One region of the Brevibacillus sp. RS1.1 genome, then DNA from elsewhere that is predicted to be linked to it. Evidence: riboswitches for the same ligand, from Rfam matches in the RefSeq annotation. Region 1 holds a riboswitch; each other region holds the start of a gene.

Region 1 (4,213 bases):
GAGTTTTGTCCTCCAATACGGGATAGTGTAAAAATGAGAATGATGGACACGAGGGAGCCTGTAAAAGCGCCAAAGGTTAACGCATACTGCCCGTACATGCTGAATGCTCCGAAAATAATTACCGAAGTAGCTCCAACGGAAGCACCTGAAGATACGCCTAACACATACGGGTCCGCCAGGGAGTTGCGAACTAACGATTGGATCGCTACTCCCACGACAGACAGACCTGCGCCGACGATCGCCCCCAAGAGTACACGCGGAAAGCGAATATCCCAAATAATTGTTTGCTCCCCTTTGGACCAGTCCACCTCAATCCATTGGGTCAACATCGGAATTTTTGATAAGGCGATTTTCCATACCGTAGTCGGTTTAATCTCCACCGATCCCAGCGTAACTGCGAACGTAATCGAGAGGAAGAGTCCAACCAATAAAGTAATGATGATAGAAGGTAACTTGATCTGTTGCAGTGCTATTCCCTCCCTTAAAAGGGGCGTACTCTATTTGAATTTATCCGGGTAGAGTCCTTCCGCCAAAATTTTCAGAGCAATCGGTGCTCGAACGCCTTCAGAAGCCGCAGACAACGGCAATACAACCAGTCGTTGATTTTTAATCGCTGGAATATCTGCCAGTTCTTTTTTGGTCAAAAGGAAATTGCGTTTTTGCTCAACAGTTCTGTCCCCGTAGTCTATGACAATAATCACGTCCGGATTGCGACTCACTACTTGTTCCCAACTGACCTCTGCCCACCCCTTTTGAATATCGTCAAAAATGTTCTTGCCGCCAGCCGTCTTGATTAAGGACGTCATGTAATTGTTGGCTGCTGTGAATGGCTTATCTTCCCCGTTGTCGTACACGAACACTTTAAGTGGCTCGTCCACCTTGCCGATTTTGCTAATCGTTTGATCCATTTCACTCTTCATTTTATGGATCAAATCATTGGCTTTGTCCTCCACACGGAAAATGCGTCCGATGTTCGTAATATCCGCGAACACATCGTCGATCGTTGGACCAGGCTTGCTAGACGATTCTTGCAGGTACGATTTGATGCCGACCTTTTCCAAATCCTGCATCGATCCTACGCCCTTTTCGCCGAATCCGCTTTTCCATCCGGCGTACACGAAGTCTGGGTTCGCTGCCAGCAGCACTTCTTTCGTAGGATACTTGTCAGACAGTACCGGAATCTTGTCGTATTCTAGTTTTAACTCTGGAAGGATTTTATCGTCTAGGTAAGCGGTTCCGACCATTTTATCAGCCAGGCCCAATGCCAGCATGATTTCGGTTACGTGTTGGTTCAATGTCACGGCACGCTCAGGTGCTTTTGGATAGGTCATTTCGATACCATTATTGGTTAATGTTACAGGCTTGCTCTCTGCTGCAGGAGCAGCCGCTTGTTCTGTTTTGGCTGGAGCTTGTGTTGTCGTAGTGGAGCCACATGCCGAAACCATAAGCATGACGGCCGTCATGATGCCTAGTCCTAGTCCTTTCATCACTGTTTTTGTTTTGTTTGCCTTCACCATCTGTAATCCCCTTTTCTGTATGTAAATTATGAAATGAGACCAAATGTTCCCACAAAAAAGCACCCCCCATTTCAATCGGGAGGTGCATGACAAACGTAGATATAGCCATAACAGGCGCAAAGGCGCCCTTTCATAGACTGTTTCCACATCTGCCCCATCCTCGTGGGTCGATTGTAAATGATCGCATGGCAGGTCTCCTGGCTTACGGATCAACACACCCAGCTACCTTCCCATTTTTTGTCTCGCAAAAAACAGTGGCTATTCGCTAGGCGCTCCTCGTTACAGTGGCGGGACCGCGCCGGTTTCTCACCGGACTTCCCTTTTAAGCTGACGGCATATGCCATCCAGCACCATTCGATACGTATTCAATTTTTCCAACTTCTTCATTGGTTGATAGAAGTTAGTTTTTTCGGGAACTGCGTGAGTATTTCAACGCCTGTTTCCGTAACCAAGACATCGTCTTCAATTCGCACGCCGCCTACTCCTGGCAAATAGATGCCCGGCTCGATGGTAAAGACCATTCCTGGACGAAGCACTTCTTGGTTCTGGCTGTGAACAGACGGATATTCATGTACATCCATCCCTAGTCCATGCCCAAGGCGGTGCATGAAGTATTCTCCGTAGCCTTTTGCGGTGATAACATCGCGAGCGGTTTTATCCAAATGCGCAAAGGTCACACCCGGACGAATCTCAGCAATTGCCGCTTCGTTGGCAGCCAAAACTGTCTCGTAAATTTCTTGTAGCTGGGCACTGATCTCGCCAACAGCAAAGGTACGAGTAATATCGGATACATATCCGTTCGCAGCTACCCCGATATCAAACAAAAGCAAGTCGCCTTCTTGCACCTGGCGCGTTCCTGGCTTCCCATGTGGCAAAGCGGACTTCTCCCCTGCCAATACCATGGACGTAAAGGATGGACCTTCTGCGCCCAAGCGCTTCATCTGGAATTCCAGCTCAGCTACGATTTCTGTCTCGGTCATGCCTGTCTTGACTTTTTTCAGGGTCTCCCGCAAGGAATCTTCGACCAACTGAACAGCATGCTTCAGACGATCCACTTCATCCGGAGATTTGATCAAACGCATTTCACGCAGTGGCTCTTCCACGTCCACATAGCTCGACGCCAGAACAACTTGTCCAAGTGCTTCATAGCGCTCGACAGTCATATGACTTTTTTCAATGCCGAGCTTCGCCAAGTTCGCTGGCAACACTTGCTTGAGGATTTCATACGGGTTTTGGATATCCGTATGTGTATGGATATCTTGAACGAACGAAGCCTCTGCTGCTGCCTCACGATCAAGAGCAGGTACAATTAAAGAAGGCTTTCCTTCAGCAGGAATAACAAGACCCATAAAACGTTCATGCGGGTCAGTAAAAAATCCGGTCAAATAGTAGACGTGCTTGGGAGAGGTAATCAACACCGCGTTCAGCTCTTGCTCTGTCAAAAACGTGTGGAGCTTCGAAATGCGCTCTTGAAACAACTTCTTCACCCTGCTTTCACCAATTATTCTATTGCGAGAATACCACTTCCCCATCAAAAAAAGAAGAGTTCAATTGCAAAATCTACTTCGGATCGGACAACCTAAGGGTGGGGTGAAAACGAAAATGGAACAAATACTCGTCCATCAGGATGGCAAGCAGTTTGCTTTTCACATATCGGGGAAAGGCCAGCCGTTATTGTGTATCCATGCGCCATGCATCGGCTCTATCAATTTTGTTTATCAGCAAACACTCGCAGATACTTATCAGCTCATTGTCCCTGATTTGCCCGGACATGGTGACAGTTCGCCCATGGAGAAGCCCTATTCTATTGGGGAATTGGCAGAACGACTCCATAAGCTGATCCCGTCTCTCGGCATTGAGCGTCCCTTTATTTTGGGGTACTCCCAAGGTGCTTCTATCGCCCTTGAATATTGCCTTCGTTATCCTGATCATGCGCGAGGCGGTATACTCGTGAGCGGTTTTTCCGAAGTGAATGACCTGTATTTGCATGGACGATTTTGGATGGCACGAGCGTTGTCGATGCTTCACGGAGTCCCTCTTCTTGCCCGTTCCATTGCCTCCTCACATGTCAATAGCCCAGAAATGCGGGAAAAATGGACGGCGCACGCCTCCAAAACAGATCCCACCAGCTTAAAATACCTTTATACTGCCGGACACCGCTATCAATGTACAGAGCGCCTGGGCAACATCCAGCTTCCGATTTTACTTGCCTATGGCGGACAAGATAAACGTATTCATCATTATGCGCAAATGCTGACAATGAAATTGCCAAAGGCAAGACTTGAAATAATCCCAAACGTAAAGCATCAAGTCATTACGAAAGCTGCACCTGCACTCAATCAGTTGTGCCGCACCTTCATGGAAGAAGGGTAAATAAGAAAAGACAGAAGGATGGTATCTCCATTCCCTTCTGTCTTTTTGTGATTGGACTAGCTCTTCATCCGCGGGTCGAGTGCATCACGCAAGCCGTCCCCAATTAAGTTAAAGCCGAGAACTGTCAGCATAATAGAGAGCCCTGGAAAAATAACGGTCCATGGTGCTTTCTGAATGTACTGACGTGAATCAGCGAGCATTTTTCCCCATTCTGGTTCTGGTGCTTGTGCTCCCAGTCCGAGAAAGCCAAGTGCAGCTGCTTCAATAATTGCTGTTGCGATCCCCATCGTCCCGGTCACAATGATTGGTGCGAGGCTGTTCGG
Region 2 (4,213 bases), on a different contig from region 1:
TCGACCGAACGTGGAATACTTCCGCCCAACTCTCGCTTCCACTGCTCAGGCAGTGCCTCCCACACATCCACGAGCAACGGCATACCCAGATGAAGGCTTTCCAGCATGTCTCTGTTTTCCAATGCCTCCTGCGGATCTCCCGCGAACACAAGCCTGCCTTCATCCATGATGCAAATCCACTCGGCCCATTCAAACGCAATATCCATATCGTGTGTTGCCATCAAAACAGTCGTTCCTTGCCGGTGAATAGCATCGAGCTCCCGCAGCAAATTTTTGGTCTGGTAGCGATCCAGATACGCAGTTGGCTCGTCCAACAGCAAAAGCTCGGGCTCCATGACCATGACCCCCGCGAGTGCCAGTCTCCGTTTTTGTCCCAGGCTCAAATGATGAATTGGAGCTTCTGCCAGCTCTCTTAACCCGAATGCATCCAGCACCTTTTCTACCTTTGCCCGGATTACGTCCACAGGCAGCTTCTGATTGCATAAACCGTAGGATATATCTTCCGCGACTGTGCTTGCGATCAACTGATGCTCGGGATCTTGAAAGACCAAGCCTACCTTTTGCGTCATCTCTTGCAATGCGGCTCGTTTGTAGACAATGGGTTTCCCCTTCCACAGCACCTGTCCCTTCTGAGGCTCGATGATCCCGTTTCCATGCAAGAACAGGGTCGACTTCCCACAGCCATTCCGCCCCAAAAGAACACATTTTTTCCCCTCTGGAATCCATAAGGACAGCCCTGACAGGACTGGTCCCCGCCCTCCTGGATACGTGTACTGCAAATCGATGAACTCCAACAACCGTGATGTCATAACCGCCAACCTCCTGTCCACCACTCAAGCAGCACCAGCAGCATACAGCCTGCGATTGATTCCCACTCATAGCGGCGCGAGCGGGCATGGGAATGAAACGAGAGCACCTGCATGCTCTCCCCGAAACCTCTTGCCGCCATTCCTTTGTGCAGGGCTTCGTATTTGCGCATCGCTCTGACAAACAATTGCGCAACGAGAACCCCTGCATCCCGAAGTGTCGCCCGGAAGCCGCGATGACCTCCGCGCGAACGTTGGGCAATCCAGAGCTGGTGAGAAATCGTTACCAACACAAAAATAAACCGATACATGATCATTAATAAATCAGTCACAAGAACAGGCATATGAAGCCGGCGAAGCACCTGCAAGATTTCGGCAAACGGCACGGTAAACAAAAGGAAAGCAAAGCAAGATAAGCTCGCCATGGTCCGCCAAAATAAAATCCAAACTTTACTGAAGGAGGACATCGGCACATAGAGCACATACGTACCGAATTCCCATGCTGCCGCGACCTGTACCTGTACTCCTCCTGCTCTCACTCCTTCAATCAATAGAGCAGGGAGCCCCGCCGCGAAAAACGAGAGTGACACGATCATAAAGGCACAGTAGATTCGGACAGGAATACGGGCATACACCACTACCCATACCGTCATCCAAACCACGACCGCCATCTGCATCCATACATGTCCCACCAGGACGAGCAGTAGCATTGCACTCGCCAGCAATAGCTTATGAGCTGGCGGCAGATGTTTTAGCCTGTTTTGATAAGAGAGAGAATCAAGCTGCAACCCGTTCATTTTTTGCGTTTATCCAACCGACCTTTGTACAAGCCCACGGCGTAGCCAACCACTCCCGCTCCCAACGCCGCCTGCACCGCAAACAATAGACTCTCCGTCTCTCCCCCTGGCGGTTCTATTAGCGGTTGAAACCATGGTTCGTAGTTCGGAGCGATTTCCTTGATCGCTTCCTCCGCCACGCCGTCTGCGCCGCCAAATTCCGAGTCCTGCACCAGTAACAGCGGGACAGTAGCCAGTACGATTACCCCCAAGAGTAAAAGCCAGTTCCATCCTTTTTTCACAGCGATTCCTCCCGTTTGAGCAAACGAAGCTGTGTAAGCTCTTTTGCGTTATAAGATAACAACCAGTTCCAAACAAGAACGGTCAACAGACCTTCACTGATAGCGAGCGGTACTTGCGTGAACGCAAAAATTCCTGCGAATTTGGCAAACGAAGCCAACACTCCGCCAGATTCAGCTGGAAATGCGAGTGCCAGTTGAAGCGAAGTCACCACATAGGTAGCGAGATCAGCCAAAGCCGCCGCCGCAAAAACCGCCAGACGCTGACTTCCGGCCACTTTCATGATCAACCGATAGATTCCGTATGCCACCATGGGTCCTACTACTGCCATAGATACAGCATTTGCCCCTAGCGTAGTCAAACCTCCATGCGCCAAAAGCAAGGCTTGAAACAAGAGCACCATACTCCCTAACACAGACATCGCAAAAGGCCCAAACATAATGGCGCCAAGGCCCGTTCCAGTCGGGTGAGAGCTGCTGCCTGTAACCGAAGGGATTTTCAATGCAGATAAAACAAATGCAAATGCTCCTGCAACGCCAATAAGGAGCTTCATCTCGGGATGTTCTTTTACAATCTTGTTAATCGAGCGAATCCCAAGAATAAAGAATGGCAAGAACACAGCCCACCAAAATAAGGCCCAGGATAATGGCAAATACCCTTCCATGATGTGCATTGCATGTCCTGTCTCAGGTTCATTGAGCAAAAAATACAAGACAAAGCCCGCGATCATCAAACAAGTAGATACGAGACGAGATCGATTCATGTTTATCCTCCTTCACTGACTTTCATTCTTTCCTCCAAACAAAAAAATCCCATCCATCAGTGGACGAGATGTGCACACAAAACAACAGACTGACTAGACAGCCTCATTGCCTCGTATTCACCGCTCCTTTCCGCGAAGGTTCTGTGGGTGTGGCTACTAGGTAGGTCTCCTGGCTTCCAGATCCATGCGCTCCTTGTCCTTCCCCATACGAAGATGAGTGGTTTCCTTCTCAAAGAGAGCTCCCTGGTTACAGTGGCGGGACCGCTCGGGACTTTCACCCGATTCCCTGTTACCCTTTATGTGTCACATAAAGGCACCTAACGCCGACTATATGCAATTGACTGACAATTCATGTTTGTCCCACATCATTATACCGGATCACTACATAAATCGGAAGAATATAAGCAAAAACGCATAAGTCGATGACCCGCTACAAAGGAGCCATAGACCTATGCGTACTTGTTCTTTCTATTCTTTTGCGTCTACGCCAATTACTTCACTAATATGTTTAAAACCATCGCGTTGCATGAGCTTGAGCAGTTTTTTGTTGATTTGTTTGGCGATACCTGGGCCCTGATAAATCATCCCCGTATACACCTGAACAAGACTGGCTCCTGCCCGGATTTTCGCGTAGGCATCTTCGCCGTTATAAATACCGCCGACACCGATGATTGGTACCTTGTCTCCTACTTCTTGATAAATCTCCTTCACCCAAGCAGTGGAACGCTCTGTAAGAGGTCTTCCGCTCAATCCGCCCGCTTCCTCGGCAAATCGATGTCCGGAAACGGCCTCACGTGACAGTGTCGTATTGGTAGCGATAATTCCGGAAATGCCTTCTTCTACAGCAGCGTGAACAACATCGCGCATGTGCTCATCTGACATGTCTGGCGCTACTTTTAGCAAGATCGGCTTTTTCTTGATGGAACGCCCTTCCATTTCGGTTGCCTTTTCTCTTACTGCACGCACCAAATGACGCAAGCTCTCCGTTTCCTGCAAGTCACGAAGATTCGGGGTATTTGGAGAGCTGATGTTAATGACGAAATAGTGACCGTATGCATAGAGCATGTCCATACATTTGCTATAATCGACGGCCGCTTCTTCATTCGGCGTTACTTTGTTTTTCCCAATGTTAATCCCAATCGGAACATCTGAGTATGCGTAGTCGACCAAATGCTGGGAAGCCAGATAAGCACCGTGATTGTTGAAGCCCATTCGGTTAATGACAGCTTGATGTTCCGGCAATCGGAACAATCGGGGCTTTGGATTGCCTGGCTGCCCCTGCGGCGTCAATGTCCCGATTTCCACAAACCCAAAACCAAGAGCACCCAACGCATGATAAACTTCTGCATTTTTATCAAAACCGGCTGCAAGTCCGACTGGATTCGGAAACGTCATTCCCCACAGCTTGTTCTCCAATCGCTGGTCTTTTACCTGATAGATCATCTTCAGGATGCTTTTGCCTGGAGCAGAATCCTCCACCAGCCTTAAGGCACCAATTGTCTTTTCATGAATCTCTTCCGCATCTTGCTGGAACAGATATTTTCTTATGAGCTGATACATCGGCTGCA
Region 3 (4,213 bases), on a different contig from region 1:
CATGCGCTTTTCCCCAGTCAACAAGTTCTCCGCTTCCACTCTCACGAATACTTCCATCGATGTCTTATGGGTCCAGGTCACATATGCCTCCAGGTTGATCGCTTCCCCTGTCTTGATTGGCGCAAGAAAATCGAAGGAATCGCTCGACGCGGTGACAACAGGCTTACGGCAATGTCGCATAGCTGCGATGCAGGCGATTTTATCTACATAGGCCATGACTTTTCCACCGAAAATGGTATGGTGGTGATTGGTATCCGGCGGAAAGACGAGATCAGTCAAAAAGGTTCTCGATTGTTGGATCGGTCGTGCTTCTGTCATCATTTGTGTGGCTCCTCTCATCGCGTTCACCTTCCCGACTGAGCTGTCAAACGATTCCGAATCGCCTTCGTTGCCGCAACCATGTTTCGTAATGACTGAACGGTTTCTTCTCTTCCTCTCGTCTTCAGCCCGCAATCCGGGTTTATCCAAAATTGGTCCGGTGGCAGTACTTGTACGCCTCGTGCTACCATATCTTCCATTTCTGAAACAGCTGGAACTCGGGGGCTATGGATATCATATACGCCGAGCCCGATGCCTTTATCATACGTACCTGTTTCGAACACAGACACGAGTTCTCCGTGGCTACGTGAGGTTTCAATCGAGATCACATCTGCATCGAGTTCGCTGATGACGTCCATGAAATCATGGAATTCGCAATAGCACATATGTGTATGAATCTGGGTGCTCGGCGCAACAGTGGAAGTCGCTAGACGAAACGCTCTGACAGCCCACTCGAGATAAGCTGCTTGCTCTTCTTTTTTGAGCGGAAGTCCTTCGCGCAACGCTGGTTCATCGACTTGAATCATGAGAATCCCCGCTTCTTCCAAGGCTTCTACCTCTTTTCGCAATGCCAACGCGATTTGTTCGCACACTTCTTGTCTGGAGACATCGTCTCGAGCAAACGACCAATTCAGAATAGTTGCTGGGCCCGTTAACATACCCTTCATTGGTTTGGCGGTCAATGATTTTGCATACACACTTTCTTTGACCGTCATTGGTGCCACAAACTCCACATCTCCGTAAATAACAGGTGGCTTCACGCAACGCGAGCCATATGACTGCACCCAGCCGTTTTTCGTGAACAAAAAGCCATCGAGCTTTTCGCCAAAATACTCAACCATATCTGTTCGTTCGAACTCACCATGGACGAGGACATCCAGACCGAGCTCTTCTTGTATTTTGACCCATTCCTTGATTTGCGCCTGAATGAAAGCGTCGTATTGCTCCACTGTCCAGTTCCCTTTTTTAAACTGCTGTCGAGCTTGACGAACCTCCGCCGTCTGCGGGAAACTACCGATTGTGGTCGTTGGTAACAGTGGCAACTTCCACGTATTTTGTTGAATCTCTCGACGTTCGAGATAAGGAACACTTCTTTCAAGTTTGACAGCAGCGATTTGACGTAAAGCATTCTTCACATCTTGACGATTCCTTGCTGGAGATAAAGCGAGCTTCAGCAAGTCCGCTTCATTTTGAGCGATCTCTTTTGAAATGACGTACTTACCATATCGGAATCCTTGGACTAAAAGCTGTACTTCCCCTAGTTTTTCGTCGGAAAACGCCAATGCAGACACGACTTCCTCTGGCAATTCGCTCTCTGCTTCAACTGTTACAGGAACGTGCAACAAACTGCTAGACGGTTGCAGCCACAGCTTTTCGAGTGGAACGATCTCGGAAATTTCATTGACCAGCTCCCATTTCTCCTCAATGGACGCACGCCATATGTTACGACCGTCGATGATTCCCGCTGCGAGAATCTTGTCTGCTGGAAACCCGTGTGTTTTCAGATGAGTCAAATTGCGCTTCGCTCCGTGTACAAAATCAAGACCGATTCCTTTTACCGGTAAGGAAACTAGCTCCTTGTACCAATCCACCGCTTCAAAATAGGTTTGCAACATGCATTGTAGATGCGGTAGTGCTTGACCGATTTGCGTATAGATACGCTTGATGATGGCGCGTTCTTGCTCAGAGACATCCAGTACAAATGCAGGCTCATCGATTTGCACCCATTCCACGCCGTGCAGCTCTAACTCCCGGAGAACGTCTATGTAGAGCGGAACGAGTTGATCCACGATGATCTCAAATTCGTTTTTCTCATATCCTTTAGACAATTTGACAAACGTATACGGGCCTACAATAACAGGCTTTCCGATGATGCCATACTTTTCTTTGGCCTCTAAATAGGCCTGGAGAGGCTTGTTCTCGGTTATGGCTGGTTGTCTTTCACCGAACTCCGGGACGATGTAATGGTAGTTCGTGTTAAACCATTTCGTCATTTCGCTGGCGACAGCTTCCTTCGAACCGCGAGCCATGGCGAAGTAAGTGGCTAATGAAACCGGGCCTCCCTCGTATTCATAGCGCTTGGGGACCATTCCAAACATCACAGCCATATCCAGCATGTGATCGTAGTACGTAAAGTCACCCACAGGGATCAGCTCGACCCCTTTTTCCTGCTGACGTAACAGGTTTTGGTGACGGATTTGCTCCATTTGCTGTACCAGGCTTGCCTCATCGATGCTGCCTGCCCAAAATGCTTCCAATGCCTTTTTCCACTCGCGGTTCTTCCCGATCCGTGGATATCCCAAATTGCTGCTTTTCATGAGCTTCCTCTCCATTCTTCATTCGATCTTGACTTGAATCCGCCCAATAAAAAAGGCATCTCCAACGATCAAAAAGAACGTTAGAAATGCCAAATAAGCACTGAGATCACAGCATCCTAACACCTCCCTATCTCCCGTAGGTTAAGCAGTGTCGTCGAAACAGGCAGGTCTCCTGACTTTGGGATCATCATCTGCACATACCTTCCCAATCCGTTTGGATCAGTGGCTAATAAATGTGCCGACTCCCCTCATACAGTGGCGGGACCGTGTCGGATTCTCACCGACTTCCCTTTTCATCCTTGGTTGATTTTGATAACCAAAGAACCTGTTCCCACTCCTATGAAATTATCATGGTTCTATGAAGTGCCCCAGAAAACGAGCAGGGCAGCATACTGTTCATACAGTAACACAGAATCCAATTTTTGTCATACTAAAATCTAAAATCATCGTCCGTCAACGGCTCTACGTTTAGTGTACGGACATAACCATTTCCTTTTTTCGAGAAGAAGTCATGCTGCTTCGTCTGCGTACGAATGCCGTTCAGCACAATCGGGTTCACTTCTTCCTCCGGGAATAGCGGGTCCAGCCCCAGATTCATCAAAGCTTTGTTCGCGTTGTAGCGCACGTAGGCATGAACCTCGTCAGCCAATCCGATTTCGGTATACAACGAAGTCGTATAGGCCTCTTCATTTTCTTGCAGCTCGTGCAAAAGGGCATACAGCTCCTCTTTTGCTGCGGTCTGCTCGACCACACTCAGGCCTTGATAGACTTCTTGCGCGAGAACACCGACATAGAGTCCGTGGATGCTCTCGTCACGAACAATCAGGTCGATAATTTCCCCGCTGCTTGTCATCTTTCCTTGCCCCGCCAAATAGAGCGGATAGAAGAAGCCGCTGTAAAACAGATAGCTTTCCAGGAAGACGGACGCTACCATCGCCATGTACAAGTCTTTCGGTTTCTCAATTTCTTGATAGCGTTTGGAGATGAGGGCCGCTTTCTTTTGCAGATGTGGATTGTTTTCTACCCACGAAAAAATACCGTCAATCTCCTCTGTTGATGCCAGCGTTGTAAAAATACTGCTGTACGATTTGGCATGGATTTGCTCCATCATGCCCATGAAGGCGAGAACCGCTTTTCTTTGCAGTCCATCGACATGCTCCATGATCTTCGGCATCCCTACTCCACCCTGAACCGTATCCAGCAAGGTGAGGCCGCCCAATACTTTTTTATACGTATCCCGTTCAGTCGCACTGAGCTCCATCCAGGCCATCTTGTCATCTGACAACGGAATCTCATCATCCGTCCAGAACTGCATGATGTTTTGATTCCAAAACGTCATCGTAAAATCGTCGTCCGGCCTGTTCCAATTGACTGCTTTCATATGGCGTTCCTCTTCTCTTTTTGCTTGATGCTTTTCCTTATATGAATCGACTTCACTAAACTGCGCAGCTAATGCACTCTTCTACAGTCAAATGCTTCGTACGCGTATAGTAGAGCGACTTCAGACCTTTTTTCGCTGCGTAAATATAATAGCGAGCCAGTTCTCTGGTTGAAATGTTGCTGTTCACGTGCAGCAC
Region 4 (4,213 bases), on a different contig from region 1:
TCTTTCGCTTCTTCACTTTCATAAGCGATTCTGTTCTTTGCCAGATATCCGTTCAGATTCATCGCACCGAGACCTACAGAGTGCAGCTCACGATTTGCCTTTTGAACGCCTGGAGCGTTTTCTACACGCGTCATGTCACTCACGGCTGTAATGGCTTCGATTCCTTCGTGGACAGATTCGCGGATCATTTTGCGTTCCATCACATTGACAATATTGAGCGATGCCAGATTGCAGCTAATATCGCGACGGATGATATCCATCTCGCCGTAATTGGCAATCGTCGAAGTCTCCTGTAGCTGGAAGATTTCCGTGCACAGGTTTGACATTTTTACCGAACCGAGATCTTTCAGCGCATGGTTGTTGTTCGCATTCGTTTTGTTCATGATGTACGGATAGCCCGATTCCATTTGGATCATCGCGATTTTGGTCAACATCTCGCGTGCGCTCATCACGGTCTTTTTCTTGATGCGATCGTTAGCCAAGAGCTCCTCGTACATCTCATCGAGGTCCATATCATCCAGATGCACACCGTATTCTTTGTACACGGAGTACGGAGCAAACACAGTCAATGGCTTGTTTTCCTCGGCCAGCTTGTAGAACACGTTTGGTACGATCAGGCCGATGGACAACGTTTTGATGCGGGCTTTTTCATCCGCATTGATCTTTTTGCAATCGAGAAACTCGTTGATATCCCAGCCGAAGATGTTGTAGTACGCTGCACCTGAGCCTTTGCGTTGCCCCATTTGATCCGCGTAGGAAAACGCATCTTCCAACAGCTTGAGAACGGGCATGACACCTTTTGCCGCGCCCTCGACGCCTTTGATCGGCTCTCCTCGTCCGCGAAGCTTGGACAGGTTCACGGCTACACCGCCGCCAATTTTAGATAACTGCATACAAGTTCCCAAAATAAAGTTGATGGAATTCAGTGAATCATCCATTTCGAGCAAGAAGCAGGAGACCATTTCTCCCCGGCGGCTTTTGCCTGCGTTCAGGAAGGTTGGTGTCGCTGGCTGCAAGCGTTGGTCCATCATGGAGACCGTTAAACGCTTGGCGAGCTCAAAGTCACCTTGTCCAAGGGACAGTGCCACAACGGCCACCCGGTCTGGATACTGCTCCAAGTACATCGATTTATCGTTCGTTTTCAAAGCGTAATCTTTATAAAATTTGGAGATAGCCATATACGAAGCAAATTGAAAATCGGCGTCATAGGCCAAACGGAAAACCTCATCGACCTGCTCAACTGTGTATGTTTCATAGACGTTTTCATAGAAGTCATTCTCGATCAAATAGTCCATGCGTTCTTTGACACTGCCAAAAGTCATCGTGTTGGACTGCACTTCTTCCATGAAGACCGCAACCGCCTCCCGATCCTTTTCCAGTTGATAAAATCCGTCGTTGCCACGCTGCATCAGTTCGTTGTTCAATTCAATATGCCGCAATTGCTGCCACCCCACTCGTAAATTGTTCCACGTCACGGCCGGTACCGGACAGTTCGAATTTAGAAATCACCGGAACGCCATATTGGCTCGCGATCGTATCCGCGCTTTTGGCAAAGCTGGTTCCCCAGTTGCGGTTGCCGCTGGCAGATACCCCGCGCAGATGGACATGATTTCGCTTCAGGAACGTCGCCACCTTCTCCGGCACTTGTCCGAATCCCGTCGTGTATGTGATCAAAATGAATGGCTCGTCCAGCACCATATCTTGATCAATTTCCACATGTGGCAGATTAATTTTGTTGACGAATCGTCGGACGTTTCCTGTTTTTGAATCATAAGCGATTAGCATGTCCCTCATCCTATCCTTGCTATTTTTACTCTGTATGTATGTTATTTAGCCAAAGTAAAAGCGCATCCGACGTTTACATGCCGAATGCGCGTGATGACTTCCATCTAGCAATTCACCAATGCGAATTGAGCGCTCGAACACTTCCCTATCTCCCGTAGGGTAAACAGTGCAAGCGGTTAGGCAGGTCTCCTGGCTTTTGGATCATCGCTCCATTTTCACCTTCCCGATCCTTCATGATCAGTGGCCTTCTTTCGCAAATGGAGCTCTCTCATTACAGTGGCGGGACCGCGTCGGATTCTCACCGACTTCCCTATTAAGTCTACCAAATCTGGCTGGTAAACACCTTACCGCATCAATATGTAGTTGGTAAAACTTACTTTACCTCAATATATCGTAGGAGTCAAGCTCAGTATGGGCTCTTTTCGAAAACTAACTATTCTCCTTTTTCGGCTATTGCCAATCTCTGGTTCTCGTTCATATAATAGATTTTGTGTGTGTTGGTTAGCCTTGGAGAGATTGGAGAGTCGCCCTCATGAAAAGCACCGACTATCAACCTGTCGTCATACCTCGTTCATACCGTAGAATCATGACTTATCAAGAGCGTGACTATCACATTTTCGTAAGTATACCTGCCGATCCCCCTCCGGAATCAGGCTTTCCCATCATATATTTGCTAGATGGCAACTCTGTTTTTGCCACTATGACCGAAGCGATACGGATACAATCACGTGGCCCTGAACGAACTGGCGTGTATCCTGCTATCGTCGTCGGGATTGGCTATCCAACAGACGATCCATACCATCCTGCCCGTTTCTATGATTACACGTATGAAGTTCCCGCCTCAGAGCTTCCTGACAGCCCAAAAGGAGCCGAGTGGCCACAGATGGGGGGAGCCGAGCAGTTCCTCACCTTTTTAGAGGAGGAGCTCAAGCCTAGCATCGAAAACGACTTCCCCATCGATCGGACCCAGCAAGCGATTTTGGGACATTCGCTAGGCGGCTTATTTGTCTTGCATGTGCTTCTGTCAAGACCACACGCGTTCCAGCGATATATTGCCGGTAGTCCCTCTATCCACTGGAATGAGAGCGTGCTGCTTGCGAAGGAGAGTCAATTGCCGAGCCTGCTGACAGATGACCTCGACGTCCATGCACTCCTCACCATCGGGGAGTTGGAAAACGATGGGCGATTCTTGGTCAAAGAAAAATCGCTGGCGATGATCGAACGATTGTCCTCCATGGGTAAGGGCCAAATCAAGGCTTCCTTTAAGGAATTTGCCAACGAAAATCACTCGTCCGTTTTGCCAGTCTTCATTAGTCAAGGACTCAGATTCGCCACGAAAAAAACTGCCCGCTACTAACAACGGGCAGTTTTTGTTTTTCATGATTCGCTTACTGTAGAGATAACACTTTGGTGATTTGGGGCAGCTCTTCGATGGCAGATACAATCGTTGGTGTAATCTCTTCATCAGTCACAGAGATAAGCAGGGCATTCTTCCCTTTTTGCTCGCGGGATACATTCAACTTGGAAACATTAATTTGATACTCGGCCAGTTTTCGTGAGACATCATAAATCACGCCTGGATAATCGATATGGCGAACCAACAATCCGTGGGCCCCTGGAGGTATGCGACAAGCGCAGTAATTGATTTCACTGATGTACACTTCTCTCCAATCTTGCGCAAAGGTGTACTTGTTCGCTCCTACACGCAAAATCGCCAAATGATTCGCATATTCGCCAGAGCTGTGTTGGACAGGAATCTTTGTCCCGAGTCCTTCCACTAGCAATGTTGCGATTTCCTCTTTATTTTCATGAGCAAGAATACTTAATTGTGCACCCGCTAACTCTGGCTCGAGTCTTCGAATCAGTTCAGCCAGTTCACGCAATCCAGCATATTGGGTCATGTGATGCCTTCACTCTCCCAGTCAGGTTTATCCTCGTTATTACGGCAGAATCCACGCTTCCGGCTCTTTCTTGATGGAGGATTCGTTATCAGCACGATACCAAGCCGTCAACGTTTGCCCATCTTTCGTAAAGTAGATACGGTAGATGGTATTGCCTTTTCCGCTATTGGTAAAAGGACTTTCATCCATCGGTACCGCTGTCACTCCACCCGCGTTTACAACCCCGCCGTTCTCCTTGATGACGTTTTGGATCGTCGCCATATGCTCTTTACCCATGGAGGCCATCCCGAAATAAGAGATGATCGCCAAGAGAACTGCTCCCGCCAAAAATGAAACGATAATCACTTTTGATTTTTTCGTAGCATCCACCGAGTGCTTCCCCCGTCTATCTTAGTTCTCTTTATCGACTAAGCGTACCTTGTCAATCGTACCTCCACCCAAGCACACTTCCCCATCGTAGAAGACGACAGCCTGACCAGGTGTCACTGCTTTTTGCGGTTGATCAAATACAACTTCTACGTTGCCAT

The links. A riboswitch is a leader RNA that binds a small molecule or an ion and turns the genes downstream of it on or off. The one in region 1 is predicted to bind cobalamin.
Region 2: another riboswitch for cobalamin. It lies ahead of HP570_RS18870 (energy-coupling factor ABC transporter permease); the one in region 1 lies ahead of HP570_RS05885 (ABC transporter substrate-binding protein).
Region 3: another riboswitch for cobalamin. It lies ahead of metE (5-methyltetrahydropteroyltriglutamate--homocysteine S-methyltransferase); the one in region 1 lies ahead of HP570_RS05885 (ABC transporter substrate-binding protein).
Region 4: another riboswitch for cobalamin. It lies ahead of nrdI (class Ib ribonucleoside-diphosphate reductase assembly flavoprotein NrdI); the one in region 1 lies ahead of HP570_RS05885 (ABC transporter substrate-binding protein).

What each region holds. Positions count from the first base shown of each region.
Region 1 covers NZ_JABSVA010000002.1:69,366-73,578, forward strand. Annotated here, with positions in the region: gene HP570_RS05880 (FecCD family ABC transporter permease) at 1-473, opposite strand, end outside; gene HP570_RS05885 (ABC transporter substrate-binding protein) at 498-1,517, opposite strand; cobalamin riboswitch at 1,688-1,887, opposite strand; gene HP570_RS05890 (M24 family metallopeptidase) at 1,901-2,995, opposite strand; gene HP570_RS05895 (alpha/beta fold hydrolase) at 3,120-3,890, shown strand; gene HP570_RS05900 (ABC transporter permease) at 3,947-4,213, opposite strand, start outside.
Region 2 covers NZ_JABSVA010000005.1:341,007-345,219, forward strand. Annotated here, with positions in the region: gene HP570_RS18855 (energy-coupling factor ABC transporter ATP-binding protein) at 1-809, opposite strand, end outside; gene cbiQ (cobalt ECF transporter T component CbiQ) at 806-1,603, opposite strand; gene HP570_RS18865 (energy-coupling factor ABC transporter substrate-binding protein) at 1,600-1,884, opposite strand; gene HP570_RS18870 (energy-coupling factor ABC transporter permease) at 1,881-2,645, opposite strand; cobalamin riboswitch at 2,788-2,981, opposite strand; gene HP570_RS18875 (quinone-dependent dihydroorotate dehydrogenase) at 3,114-4,205, opposite strand.
Region 3 covers NZ_JABSVA010000001.1:205,212-209,424, forward strand. Annotated here, with positions in the region: gene HP570_RS00825 (acyl-CoA thioesterase) at 1-321, opposite strand, end outside; gene metE (5-methyltetrahydropteroyltriglutamate--homocysteine S-methyltransferase) at 345-2,636, opposite strand; cobalamin riboswitch at 2,782-2,980, opposite strand; gene nrdF (class 1b ribonucleoside-diphosphate reductase subunit beta) at 3,067-4,017, opposite strand; gene nrdE (class 1b ribonucleoside-diphosphate reductase subunit alpha) at 4,073-4,213, opposite strand, start outside.
Region 4 covers NZ_JABSVA010000001.1:209,930-214,142, forward strand. Annotated here, with positions in the region: gene nrdE (class 1b ribonucleoside-diphosphate reductase subunit alpha) at 1-1,439, opposite strand, end outside; gene nrdI (class Ib ribonucleoside-diphosphate reductase assembly flavoprotein NrdI) at 1,426-1,785, opposite strand; cobalamin riboswitch at 1,948-2,147, opposite strand; gene HP570_RS00850 (alpha/beta hydrolase) at 2,318-3,142, shown strand; gene HP570_RS00855 (ACT domain-containing protein) at 3,174-3,686, opposite strand; gene HP570_RS00860 (hypothetical protein) at 3,726-4,055, opposite strand; gene mnmA (tRNA 2-thiouridine(34) synthase MnmA) at 4,077-4,213, opposite strand, start outside.